3 regions of the Thermodesulforhabdus norvegica genome follow, and region 3 is predicted to be linked to each of the others. Evidence: riboswitches for the same ligand, from Rfam matches in the RefSeq annotation. Region 3 holds a riboswitch; each other region holds the start of a gene.
The links. Region 3 has a riboswitch for cobalamin ahead of BM091_RS02285 (sirohydrochlorin cobaltochelatase). Riboswitches for the same ligand answer to the same signal wherever they lie in the genome.
Positions count from the first base shown of each region.

Region 1 (4,182 bases), 200 kb from region 3:
CTTGTCGGTCAGGTTATCGATCGTCAGATAGGGATGAAGATGATCGAAGATGTGAAAATCCAGCCGGAGTGAATAAATGGTGAAACCGCCTTTGTCGTAAACGGTTCCGTATAAGGGTGATGTGTAGTCCCAGTTCTGAACTTTTTGAGGACCATGGTAGTTCGCCCATATGTTCAGGTCTGCATAGCGGTCAAAGTGAAACCGAAGCCCGGCGATCAGATTGGCCTTTGATACATAGGTAACGGTATCGGTACCGAGGTCCTGTGCCGAGCTTTCGTCTTCAAGCTCACGGGAGAAATAGTAGATCCAGTTTACATAAGGGGTGACGGTGGCATTAAAAGAACCAAGAGAGAATGCGAAGTCGCAGGAGGCATATCCGTCCATGCCGGTAAAGGTCGCCCCGTCAACGTTTCTGTAGGTGGTCCAGGTGCAATCGCCGTCAATGCACGTTGTAAATCCGCCGACAATGCGATCCGTGTAGTCCGTGTAAAAGACGGAAAAACCCAGCGACGCCTTGCCGTAAACCGCATCGACCCCCAGCTCATAGGTCGTGCTCTTTTCGGGCTCCAGATCGGGATTTCCAGCGATCTTTGTCCAGCTCCCCTGAGCAAACCTACCGGCCAGCTCATCGGCCGTAGGTGCCCGAAAGCCCGTTCCGATGTGACCCCTGGCCGTCAGCCAGTCTGTGAGGTCGAAGCTTGCGCCGACCCTCCAGCTTACGTCGTCGAAGCTTTTATCTTCGGCCGTAACCTCAAGCCCCGGAGTTTCTTCCAGGCTTTCGTCGAAAAGGTCGTATCTCAGGCCGGCATAGATATTGAGACGGTCAAAAAGGGAAATTTTTTGTTCCCCATAAAGAGCATAATTGTCGTAGCTTGTGTCGGGAGACCATGGTGCGACACCCGGGGGGACGTTCCAGGAATCCACTTCGATGTGATCGAAATCGCCTCCGACGATTATCCTTCCCAAACCGAAAGCAGGTACGGCAACATGGCCTCGAAGACCCTGTGTTTCGGTTTCTACAATGTGGTTGAGATATCCCCAGGCCTGAGCAGGATCGTTCCAGGAGCTTCTGTCGTAAACGCTGTAGCCACTGATGTGCCACGAAAGACCTAGTTCGTCCGCGCCGCCGTCATAACTCAGAGCACCGTAGCGCCGCAGTATGCTTTTATAATCGTCGTAGTCAGGACTGTAGGTAGCGCCGGGCGTCCCCACATCCCAGGCCCTGAAGTATTGGCCGACGAACATAATACGGTGACCTTCTGCTGGCCTTGCCGTAAGGCTCAGGGAATAGGCTTCGTCAGAATAGTGCGTGTTTTCAACCCTATCGCCGTCTCCATCGTTATAGTCATCGTCCTGATGAATTTGCCTTGCGCCGAAGGATATACCAATTTGATCTCCGGAAAGTCCTCCTGATGCGGAGAGACTGCCTTTTTTTCGATTCCAGCTTCCGTATTCAAAGCCCGCTTCAACGGTGGGTTTTCCCCTGCCTTCTCTCGTAATGATGTTGATCACGCCGCCGAGGGCCGCAGAACCGTACATGACCGATGCGGGCCCTCGAAGAATCTCGATTTTTTCAACATTTTCCAGAGGAACGGCCGATATGTTTCCCGTCCCGGCCCTGTGACCGTCAATGAGCACGAGGACACGACCTTTGATGTCCGTTCCGTGCGTGTCTGTACGGAATCCGCGAATATCAACAGAGGTAAGTGATCCGGGGTATCGATGAAAATGGGTAGGGAGCTTCTGAATGAGCAGCTCTGAAAGGTCTGATGCGTGTGATCGTTCTATTTCTTCCCGGGTGATGACGTCGACCCTTACAGGGACTTCGTGACTCGGTGTTGGAACCCTGGTTGCGGTGATGACCAGAGGTTCCATCTCAAAAGCACGAGAGGCATGGCAACAAAAAAGGTTGAATCCCAGGGACAGAAAGGCCACGAAGACCGGCAGGACTCGCATAATGATTCCTCCTTGGGTTTTTAATTTATAAAAAAAATCCTTAGAGCCTGCGCCCTAAGGATTGCACCCTGCTTTCTTCATCCCTGGGAGCCGCTCGGGTCCTTCCTCGAACCCTCAATCGGCCGGTATCAGGCAGGTCTTCTGACTCACGGATCTTCCTACTCCCCGCGCCTTCCCATCCCGATCATCGGGACAGTGGCATTTTGCGGGTTTCGTCCCCGTTCACAGCGGCGGGACCGTCCCCGATTCCCACGGGGTTCCCTTTTAAGCCCTTAGCAGGGGCACCTGATACCGCTAAACTTCAAAATTTCCGTAACTCCTATACCTGATGGAAACATGAAATGTCAACACTGTTTTCTGGTATCCTGTAGCGACCCGACACAGTTTCGTAATGTGTTTTGATGGCAGGTGCGTTTATCCTCTTGACATCCACCAATGCGCTAAAATAACATCAGGCGAACCGAAGAACGGTTCCGAAAAACCGGGGACAGGAAAAAGGCCACGAAGGCCCTTTCCGGAAAAGGGAAGGGAGCGTGGCCTTTTGATTTTATGGAGGTCGGCTGCTATGTGGTTGAAATGTAATGCTTTCTTTGTGATCACGATACTGACGGCAGGTAATGTTGGTGCTTCTACCGGGACTCCTTCGGGACTGTATGCCGCTCTGACCAAGGCAATATCCGATGAAAAAGATGCCGCCCGAGCCTGGGAAGAATGGGAAAAGGAGCGAGCTGCCCTGGAGCAAAAGATTGTAAAGCTCAAAATGGAAATCGCCTACCTGCAGCATGAAAAGGAGAAATACGAGAATTACCGGGACACGGCCAGGACCAGGTCTGAGAAACTGGAGCAACAGAGAGAAAGTGCGCAGGAGTTGATTTCGAACCTTGAGAGGTTTCTCTACGATGCGACAGATAGGCTTGATGAAGCCATAAGGAATGACCTACCCTTTCACAGAGAACAAAGGCTCAAGAGGCTGACCGATCTCAAAGCAACCCTTGCGGATTATTCGATTTCTCTATCGGAAAAGACCCGAAAGGTTCTTGAAACTCTACTTGCGGAAGCTCTTTACGGAAGGTCGGTGGAAGTCTACGACGGCATGCTCAAAGAGGGGGATAAAGAGCAGTACGTGCAGTTTTTGCGGGTGGGCAGACTTGCACTTTTTTGTGGGCCTCCTGATAGGTCTTTTCTTAATTTTTATGATCCCGTGAGTCATACATGGAAGCCTGTTTCCGGTGATTTAAGAGACCGGGTTCTGGAGGTTTTTGATCGAGTACAGAGGGGAGACTCCCTGGAGCCTTCCCGGGAAGATACCTGGTTAGTTATTCCGGTTGCCGGTGAAAGGGCTGAACGATGATCTCACAACCCCTGAAATTCTCCGTGCTGTGTCTTCTTATTTTGTCAGTAATGCAGGGAACTCCGAGAGCTGAAGGCCTTTCCTGGAGGACTCTTTCAAAGGAGGTTGAAAAAGAAATAACACTGTCCGAAGAAAGGACCTCAAGGGTTTTCGGGCAGATCGAAAAGGAGCGAAGTGCTCTGCTTGAAGAAATCGCGACGCTTGAAAAAAGGGCCGGAGCTCTGAGAAGTGAAGTAGAGGGTCTCAAGAGTGAGTTTGAAGCATTGCGGAAAAATGAAGAAGAATTCCGTAAAGACCTTTCGGAGCAGCAGGGTGAAGTGGCCGAAATACACAGGCAGATTCTTTCATGGCAGGACGATTTTGCAGGTCTTTTCGACAGAAATCCTCTGGTCATGTATCACGGCGGTTTAAAGGACCTGCGGGATAGATTAAATGAACCGGACTACGTTGTAACCATGGAAGATATCAGGTCCCTGGCGGAAGCGCTCTTTACGGAAATCACGCTTGGGGGACTTGTAGAGAAGGTCGAACTTCCCATTTACGGCGATGACGGTCAGGAACGAAATGTGACGGCTTTGAGGGTCGGAACTTTCTGTATTTTTGCCTTATCCAGTGACGATGTCAGGCTCGTCAGACTGGGTCCCGGCAATTCTTTTCTGCTTTCAGGTTATCCCCTTCCGGCGGAAATCTCACGGACCGTAAAAAACTTTCTTGATAAAAACGGCGGTCCTGTGCCGGTCGACATAACGGGGAAAAAGGCTTACGAGAACGTTTACGAAGCCACAGGCAATCGCCTCGTCGAATGGTTTAAGTCGGGCGGGGTCGTTATGTGGCCGCTTCTGCTTATAGCGCTCATATGTGCGTCCATTTTTATC
Region 1 is NZ_FOUU01000001.1:273,400-277,581, reverse strand. It holds gene BM091_RS01365 (TonB-dependent receptor plug domain-containing protein) at 1-1,956, opposite strand, end outside; cobalamin riboswitch at 2,071-2,260, opposite strand; gene BM091_RS01360 (DUF3450 domain-containing protein) at 2,522-3,307, shown strand; gene BM091_RS14025 (MotA/TolQ/ExbB proton channel family protein) at 3,304-4,182, shown strand, end outside.
Region 1: another riboswitch for cobalamin. It lies ahead of BM091_RS01365 (TonB-dependent receptor plug domain-containing protein); the one in region 3 lies ahead of BM091_RS02285 (sirohydrochlorin cobaltochelatase).

Region 2 (4,182 bases), on a different contig from region 3:
TCATGAGGGGGTTCGAGGAGTTTTCGATGATCCGGGGTAAGGCGGGATGTTCTGGGCTGAGGTCATTCCTGCTCAGCCGCGGGATTTTAGCTATGTCTTCGGGACGATCCGGCTGATTCTGGTAGGTTACAAGAGCTTTTGTCTTTTCCAGGAAGTAAATTTTCGTCTCCTTCGTCCATCCTTTCGTGGCTTCTTCGAGCTTTGCCTGGAGGCGTTCCTCCATTTTCCGCAAAAGATCGGGATCCGGCTCGAGAATGACCAGGGATTTTCGGTCGTTCTGAAGGAAGTACTTCTCTAGGAGTTCTGAGAAGTAATGAGGGTTCTCCGCATAAAGGTCTTTTATCCTGTTGATGGGTTTTTCAAAGGCCACGAGAGCCAGAGGATCGTGATCATAGAGCCAGGTAGTAAGAGCACTGAGCATCAGGATGAGACCTCTTGGGTAGTTCCCGGTATTACCCTCCCGGTAGGCGAATTCTACCGTGTTGAGGGCGGCCTCTACGGTAGATCTTGGAATGCCGTCTCGGATGAGCCCTCTAATGGTATCCTCTATCAGGTTGACCATGTCGTCTATTGCGGTTGAAGACATGCCTTTGAGGCCGATGGCAAAGTACATCCATCGCAGTTCTGTCTCCAGGCCCCCACCGGCAAGATCCTCGCCCAACCCTGACTCTATGAGTGCTCTCCTCAGCGGAGATCCCGGAGTGCCGATCAGGATGTGGTGCAGTATCTGAAGCGAAAAATTTGTGATCCTTTCGTGTGTTTCCGGCAGTAACCAGTTGAGCGTTGCATAGGTTTTACGATCCAGGTTGTCACCGGGCGTTGCTGCATATTTTTTTTGTACTTTCCGTAAACCCGTCCAGGGCTTCAGGTCCGGGATTGAAGAAGGAACGTGGGTCGCCGAAAAGCTTTCCAGATAGGAAGCGATGTGGCTGAGTTCGGCGTCAGGATAACCGTTTCCGTAGAAGAAGATGCGGGAATTGCTGGGGTGGTAGAATCTTTTGTGGTAGGCAACGAAGTCCTCGTACGAGAGATTCGGAATCTCCAGGGGGTCTCCTCCGGAATCGAAGGAATAGGGGTGATCGGGAAACAGGGACTGCTGGATGGTTTCTGCGAGAACTCTCTCGGGTGATGAGTAAGCCCCTTTCATTTCGTTGTAAACCACCCCGCGAATTTCCGGCTTTTCGCTGGGATTCTCCACATGATAGTGCCAGCCTTCCTGGAGAAAGATTTCTTCCCTGAGCATCGGGAAAAAAACTGCGTCGAGGTACACATCCACGAGATTATGAAAATCCTTTTCATGTGTACTTGCCACGGGGTAGCATGTTTTGTCGGGATAGGTAAAGGCATTCAGAAAGGTTTGGAGTGAGCCTTTGAGAAGCTCGACGAAGGGTTCTTTGACCGGATACTTGCGGGAACCGCAGAGTACCGAATGTTCCAGTATGTGAGGAAGTCCGGTGGCATCCTGAGGGGGCGTTCTGAAGGTTATTCCAAAAACTTTGTTTTCGTCCCCGTTTTTTAACAACAGGATATCTGCCCCTGAAGGCTTGTGGGTGTATCTAAAGGCGCTGGTGCTCAGCTCAGGGATCTCCCGCTCGTCTATTTTTTCAAAACCCTCCATAAATCCACCTCACTCTGCCGTCTTTTTTATACGGATTTTATGAAATACCCTCTGGCCGGAGTTGTCGGCAAGAATTTTCCTTCCGGCTTCACTTGACACCGCGAGAAAAATTTCACTAAAAAGTAGGCCGAAGCCGTCACAAGAACTAACTTTTATTGCTTTCGAGAGGAAGGTACCATGAAGAAACTGGCTTTTTTGATGGTTTTTGCAATACTTTTTGTCTCTTCGCCAAAGGGTTTTGCTCAGGAAGAGGAGATTATTATCAACTCATCGCTCTACCCGAAGCATACAATGCCCCTTGTAAGGTTTCCTCACATGCTTCACTTTGATGATTTGGGTTATGATTGTACGGAGTGTCATCATCTTTACAAAAACGGCGAAAATATCTGGACCGACGGAGATGAAACGTCCTGTCAGGTCTGTCATAACGAACCGACGGTGAAAAACGAAAAGAGGCTTCCTCCTCCTCAGCAAAAACTGAATCTGAAGCTTTCTTATCACGGGCTCTGCATTGACTGCCATCGCAAGTACAATCACGAAAACAACACCAAAGCAGCTCCCATAACGTGTCAGGGCTGCCATACGATAAAAGAAGGGCAGTAGCCCCGGCTTTTTGTCTCTCTGGCCTTTTCTTATCGTTGACTGATAAGAAAGGATTAATGTAAAAGGCAAGTGCTGTTCTGTTGTCAGGTGCCCGGTAGAGGGCTTAAAAGGGAAGTCCGGTGAGAATCCGGCACGGACCCACCGCTGTGAGCGGGGACGAAACCCGCAGAAGGCCACTCCTTCAGGGGGAAGGCGCGGGGAGTAGGAAGATCCGCAAGTCAGAACACCTGCCTGACGACGAGAGGCTCTCACCTCGGGGATGAGGGTGAGCCCGCAGTTCTGAGGATGGAAATGGGGGATCCTTAGAAGTCGATTCCTTCTAAGGATTTTTATTTTTAAGGGGTATGAGAAATGGTGGGAACTTTCTACGGAATAGGGGTTGGTCCCGGGGATCCCGAACTCATTACCGTTAAGGCCGTAAGAATCTTGAATCGGGTATCTTATATCTTCGCTGCGGCCTCCTCCAAAAATAGCTACAGCCTGGCACTCGACATAGTGAAACCCTACCTGCCTCCGGAAACCCCTGTGGAATATCTTTACTTCCCGATGACTTACCATTCGGATACCCTTGAAAATTCATGGCACAAAAACGGCCTGAGGGTGGCGGAGGTCTTGAGAAGCGGTAAGGATGTCGCCTTTGTTACTCTCGGAGACCCCCTGATCTACAGCACATACATATATTTGGTGAGAGAACTCTATAACCTGCTGGGAAGCGTAAAAATCGAAACCGTTCCGGGCATCACTTCCTTTCAGGCGGCGGCTTCTGCCTGTACGGTGCCTCTGGTTGAAGGTGAAGAATCTCTGGCCGTAGTTTCGGGAGCACAGGGGGGAGAACATCTCCGGAGAATGCTTGAAGTTACAGACAACGTGGTTTTACTGAAGGTTTACCGGAACATAGACGCCGTAATAGATGCTCTGGAATCACAGGGGCTGGAAAAGAACGCCTGTTTTGTCAGCCGGTGCGGCCTGGAGGGGGAATCCATCTCGTACGATGTAAGATCCTTACGGGGGCAAAAGCCCCATTACCTGTCTCTTATGATAGTGAAGAAAAAGCTTCAGAGTGTTTCTGCCTCTGATCTGCCCGAAGTTTCTTCCGCACGGTGAAAAAGGCCTTTTTATCGTGTCGACGGTTTGTAAGGTCTGCTGGGGTTGAGTGTATGGGCGAAGGTAATAGGGGGTGTCATGACTTCGAACCACTATTTCGACCGGGTTGCTTCTGATTGGGATCGGATGAGGCGGGGTTTTTTCTCGGAGGAGGTCAGAGAAAAGGCCATTTCAATTGCGGGTGTGCGAAGCGATGCCGTTGCTGCCGACATTGGAGCAGGCACGGGTTTCATCACCGAAGGGCTGGTCAACAGAGGTTTGCGTGTGATAGCGGTTGATCGCTCCGGAGCAATGCTTGCCGGGATGAGAAGGAAGCTGGCAGGCGTTAGCGGGGTTGATTATCTGGTCGGAGAAGTGACGGAGCTACCCATCTCCGACGAAAGTGTAGATTACGCCTTTGCCAATATGTGTCTTCATCACATAGAATTGCCGTATCGGGCAATTAAAGAGATGGCGCGAATTCTCAGACCAGGGGGTAAACTTATTATCACCGATCTGGATGAGCATTCCCACGACTTCCTGCGGATAGAGCATCACGATGCGTGGTTGGGATTTAAAAGTGAGCACATGAAGGAATGGTTGGCGGAGGCAGGGCTGAGAGAGGTTTCGGTGAAAAGTCTGGGCGAGAACTGTTGTGCCCAACCAGATTGTGGATGTGCTTCTGTCGGCATATTCATAGCTACAGGCCTAAAGTGAATTGACCTTATGCTACGACAAATCGGTTCGGGCCGGTGAAGAGCAAGATCCTTTCGTGAATTAATGAGGATTTGCAATCCCCGGATTATAAGCCTGCCAGTAGCCGGTCAAGATGTTCAACATGGCCCCGCTCTTCATCGATTATTCTTTTTATGATCGAC
Region 2 is NZ_FOUU01000003.1:22,660-26,841, forward strand. It holds gene BM091_RS06195 (insulinase family protein) at 1-1,618, opposite strand, end outside; gene BM091_RS06200 (cytochrome c3 family protein) at 1,796-2,221, shown strand; cobalamin riboswitch at 2,290-2,470, shown strand; gene cobI (precorrin-2 C(20)-methyltransferase) at 2,573-3,325, shown strand; gene BM091_RS06210 (class I SAM-dependent methyltransferase) at 3,404-4,021, shown strand; gene BM091_RS06215 (ferritin-like domain-containing protein) at 4,107-4,182, opposite strand, start outside.
Region 2: another riboswitch for cobalamin. It lies ahead of cobI (precorrin-2 C(20)-methyltransferase); the one in region 3 lies ahead of BM091_RS02285 (sirohydrochlorin cobaltochelatase).

Region 3 (4,182 bases):
TTCGGCCGTATCGTAAATAAACCGCTGATCGGCGAGCCACTTCGCACGGTGGGGTGTGAAGTTTACAGAGAGAGCGTTAAGATACTGTATCTCGTAGCGGTGTGCTCCTGTGCTTTTGTGGCTTTTATTATGAGCTTTTAAAGAGAACTTTTCAGCATGAAGCAAGCTAAAACCGAAGGCAACCTGTTCGCCTATGGTACTCTCATGTGCCCCGAAATAATGCTCGAAGTTTGCGGAACCGTTCTTGCGAGTCGACGGGCTCTTCTCCGGGGGTTTTCAAGATACCGGATACGCGATGAGTTTTACCCGGGTATTTTACCTGACCCCGGTGGTTTTGTCGGAGGAGTGGTATATTTCGGAGTTTCTGACGAACTCTGGCAGGGACTCGATAGATTTGAAGGTGACATGTACGAGCGTGTTCCCGTTACCCCGGTTCTCATGACCGGCGAAAAGATAGAAGCCTTTGCCTATGTTGTTAAACCTGCCTTTTATTCGATGTTGACCGGTGAGGAATGGGATTTTCATGAATTTTTGACAAAATTTAAAGATGCTTTCAGAAGCTCCTATCGTGGCTTTGAGTAATTTCTACTCCCGGGTTTCGGTCTTGGCATAAATGCTTCCGGACACTTTGCCTGGTAACATTACTCTTCTCCGGTACCCCCTTTAGGACCTTTTAGTACGGTTCTTCATGCTCAATAAAACAGCTAGGGATAAAGGTTGGTAAGACAATACCTTTTGCTCTAAAGCCCTCTTCTGCATCAAGAATTCGGTTGCCTTTTGGAAGATTAACCTTTAGAAAACTGGGCTCGTCAGGTAAACCGGGACCCTGGAGGTTTGGAGCTGATGAAGGTGACCCTTCTTAGCATAAAAGATCGAGTACTTGGTTCAATTGAGGCATGGTTGCTGGAAAGGGGCTATTCAAGCCTGTGGCGTGAACCTCTTGTTGGTGCAGTGGATGCTCGAGATGCTAGACTTCTCGAACTAAAAAAAGCGGTTGCCCCAGATCATGCTCTTCCTCCGGATCTTCTGCCTTCGGCCAGAAGCGTCGTGGTTTACTTCCTGCCCTTTGTTGAGGATGTGGCAAAAGATAACGGTAAGTTTCACCCTTTCGCATCCCGGCTTTGGGCCTTTGCCTATGTTGAGACAAATGCTCTGATAGCCCGGATCAATCAGGATCTGGCTTCGTTCCTGGGGGATCAGGGATATGAGACTGCGGTAACGCCGGCTACTCATAATTTCGATTCCCGGAGGCTTGTCAGCAGATGGTCTCATAAGCACCTTGCTTATTACGCAGGCCTGGGGACCTTTGGTCTTAACCATCTTCTGATTACTGCTTCGGGCTGTTGTGGACGGTTCGGGAGTCTGGTTACCAGCGCTCCGGTGGAAACTTCTGCGAAGCCACAGGAAGAATTTTGTTTGAGCAAACGAGGGCTCCCCTGTGAGGCATGTTTAAAGCGATGCCCCGTGGGGGCCCTTTCCGTTAACGGCTTAAATCGATCTTTATGTTACCAGAGATTACTTGAAAATAACGAGCGTTTCTCTGATCTTCCGCTAACTGATGTGTGCGGTCAATGCTCCTGCAATGTTCCTTGTTCCTTCAGCATCCCTCGAAACTAGAGATTTTTCATTGCTTCTTGGAGATGATCCAACCATATGTTCACTATCTCGGGATATCCGGCCATTCCTTCCAGTACTGGAATTACTTCGTAGCCTTCTTTTGTCAAAAGGGATTTCCAGCTATCAGGATCGTCCCCTGCCATATCGTTCCTGGCATGATCCCCTGCAACGCTCATAAAGGGCATAAGAAATACCTTCTTTACCCTGTTCTTTTTCAAAAGGGGAATTAGGTCATCCAGTGTTGGATGACCTTCTACGGTAGCAACAAAAATAAGGGGATCTTTTTTCTTAAATTCCACGTCAACGGCCGAATAAATGGCATCGGCAGGGTGTTTTTCACTGCCGTGACCCATGAGGATAACGGCATCTTCGGGCCTCCGGGTCTTCGGTATGTGGGCCATGACGGCTTCAACCACCCGTACGAAATCGTCATGGCTGGAAAGAAGAGGCCATGCTACGACGACCCGGTCGAAGCCACCCGCCATTTGCTCAAAAAAACGGGCGTTTGCCATCAGGTCATGAAACTCCTTTCCCGGAATAAAATGAAGGGAAAGAACCGCGACGTGGGTGTATCCGTCTTCCATGAGCTGGGCAAGCGCCATTTCGGGGGAGTGGAGGATCTGCCCTTGAGCAGCCAGCTTCTTCCGGATGATTGAGGATGTGTAGGCCCAGCGGACTTCCGTGTTGGGGAAACGCTCACGGACCATTTTCTCAACGTTTCTGAAAACGCTCTGTGCCTCGGGAATACTGGTTCCAAATGCGCTGAGGAGTATAGCCGTTTTTTTCTCTTTTTGCTTCTCCATGGCTTCGGCTCCGTTGCTCCAGAGTCCTGAAATCAAAAGGCCCATAACCGAAAGCATTAGAATGAGTTTAGAACAAGATTTTTTTTGAAGTTCCCTCATGACTTATCCTCCTAAAACGGTTTAAAATGCCCCGGGACGCCGGTAAAACGTCCCGGGGGTTGCAGGGTTAGTGAAACGATGAGGAGGGATTCGGTGCATAAAAAAACCCCAGAGCCTTCAAAAAGACTCTGGGGATTGCACCCGTTTTACTTCATCCGCCAGATGGCCGATGTCCTCGCCCGGCACTTACGGTTCAGGCAGGTCTTCTGGCTCCCGGATCACCCTACTCGCCGCACCTTCCCATCCTGGATAATCAGGACAGTGGCACTCTGCGACTTTCGTCCCCGGTTACAGCGGCGGGACCGCTCCCGATTCCCACGGGATTCCCTTTTAAGCCCTCTCGGGCACCTGACCGATTTAACCACAATACGAAATTAACCCTACGATAGGTGAATTAGTGATGTCAAGAAATATTTTTTGCCTTTGTGCAGGAGATGCAAAGTCAACTACTACTCCTTAACGGAAGGAGCTTGTAGCTGATGCTAACGGGTAGCACCGCTACATTGGGACGGTTGACGGCGTCCCACCGGGAGGGACATGCCGCTCCCGGCCACGACCTGAGCCGGATAGTTTCTGTTTCTGTTTTCCCCGAAGCCGTTTCTCTCCACGGAAGCGGAGAGTGCCTTTGGGGTTATTACGATCCTGGCACACCTTGCGGTCTCATCTCCCCCTTTACGGAAGGAGTCTCCGACCGCACAATAAATGCGTTACCTCGATACCTGCAAAATTTCAAGAGCGGTCTCCTCCCCTCCCTTACGGAAGGGGTCTCCGACCGCAGGGAGGTAAGATGAAGAGGTTCGCAGGAGTTGATATCGGATCCCACACGGTACGAATGCTTGTTGTCGAAGAGAGATCGGGTGCTCTGTTCCCGTTGAGTCACCATCGCCGTATAACGAGGCTTGCGGAAAATTTCCAGGACAAGGGATATCTGAGCACCACGAGAAAGCGGCAAACCCTGGAGGTCCTTAGGGACTATTGCCGTATTCTAAAAGATTTTGGTGTGGCCTATGCCTTTTGCGGTGCAACGGGTGTGGTGAGGCGGGCCGGCGAGAAAGAAGCATTCGTGAAGGATGTGGAGTCCGCTTTGAGCTACCCCTGTAAGGTTCTTTCCGAAGAGGATGAGGCTCTTACTGCTGCCCGTGGAACTCTTAACGTGATAAGGGCTCGAATGGATTTGTCGTTCTACGGAATGCCCGCTGTCCTATTCGATCTCGGTGGAGGTTCCACCGAGTTTGTCGTGGTCAGAAGCGATCGTCTGGTTTTCAGCACCAGTGTTTTTGTGGGGGCTTCAACGATTACGGGAATGTTCCTTAAAGATGCACCCGTTGGGTCCGGTAAAATTCGGGAAGCAAAAGAATATGTGGATAATCTATTGAAGCCGGCAGTAGTGGAGATCGGCCGATTTGTGGACTCAAGTTTCGAGTTGATCGGTACCGCCGGGACGGTTGCAACTCTGGGCGCAATTTTCCTGGGCATGATGTCCTATGAACCCTATAGGATGATTGGAACGAAACTATCACTTCCGTGGGTGGAAAAGATCCTGAAAGAATTGGCAGGGCTTACTTTTGAGGACCGCAGGAAAATACCGGGGCTTGAACCCGGTAGGGAAGATGTGATAGTGGGCGGAACCCTGATCGTGCATCGTATTCTTTCACTTTTAGGC
Region 3 is NZ_FOUU01000001.1:473,715-477,896, reverse strand. It holds gene cbiB (adenosylcobinamide-phosphate synthase CbiB) at 1-141, shown strand, start outside; gene BM091_RS02295 (gamma-glutamylcyclotransferase family protein) at 157-582, shown strand; gene BM091_RS02290 (epoxyqueuosine reductase) at 844-1,617, shown strand; gene BM091_RS02285 (sirohydrochlorin cobaltochelatase) at 1,614-2,519, opposite strand; cobalamin riboswitch at 2,699-2,886, opposite strand; gene BM091_RS02275 (Ppx/GppA phosphatase family protein) at 3,307-4,182, shown strand, end outside.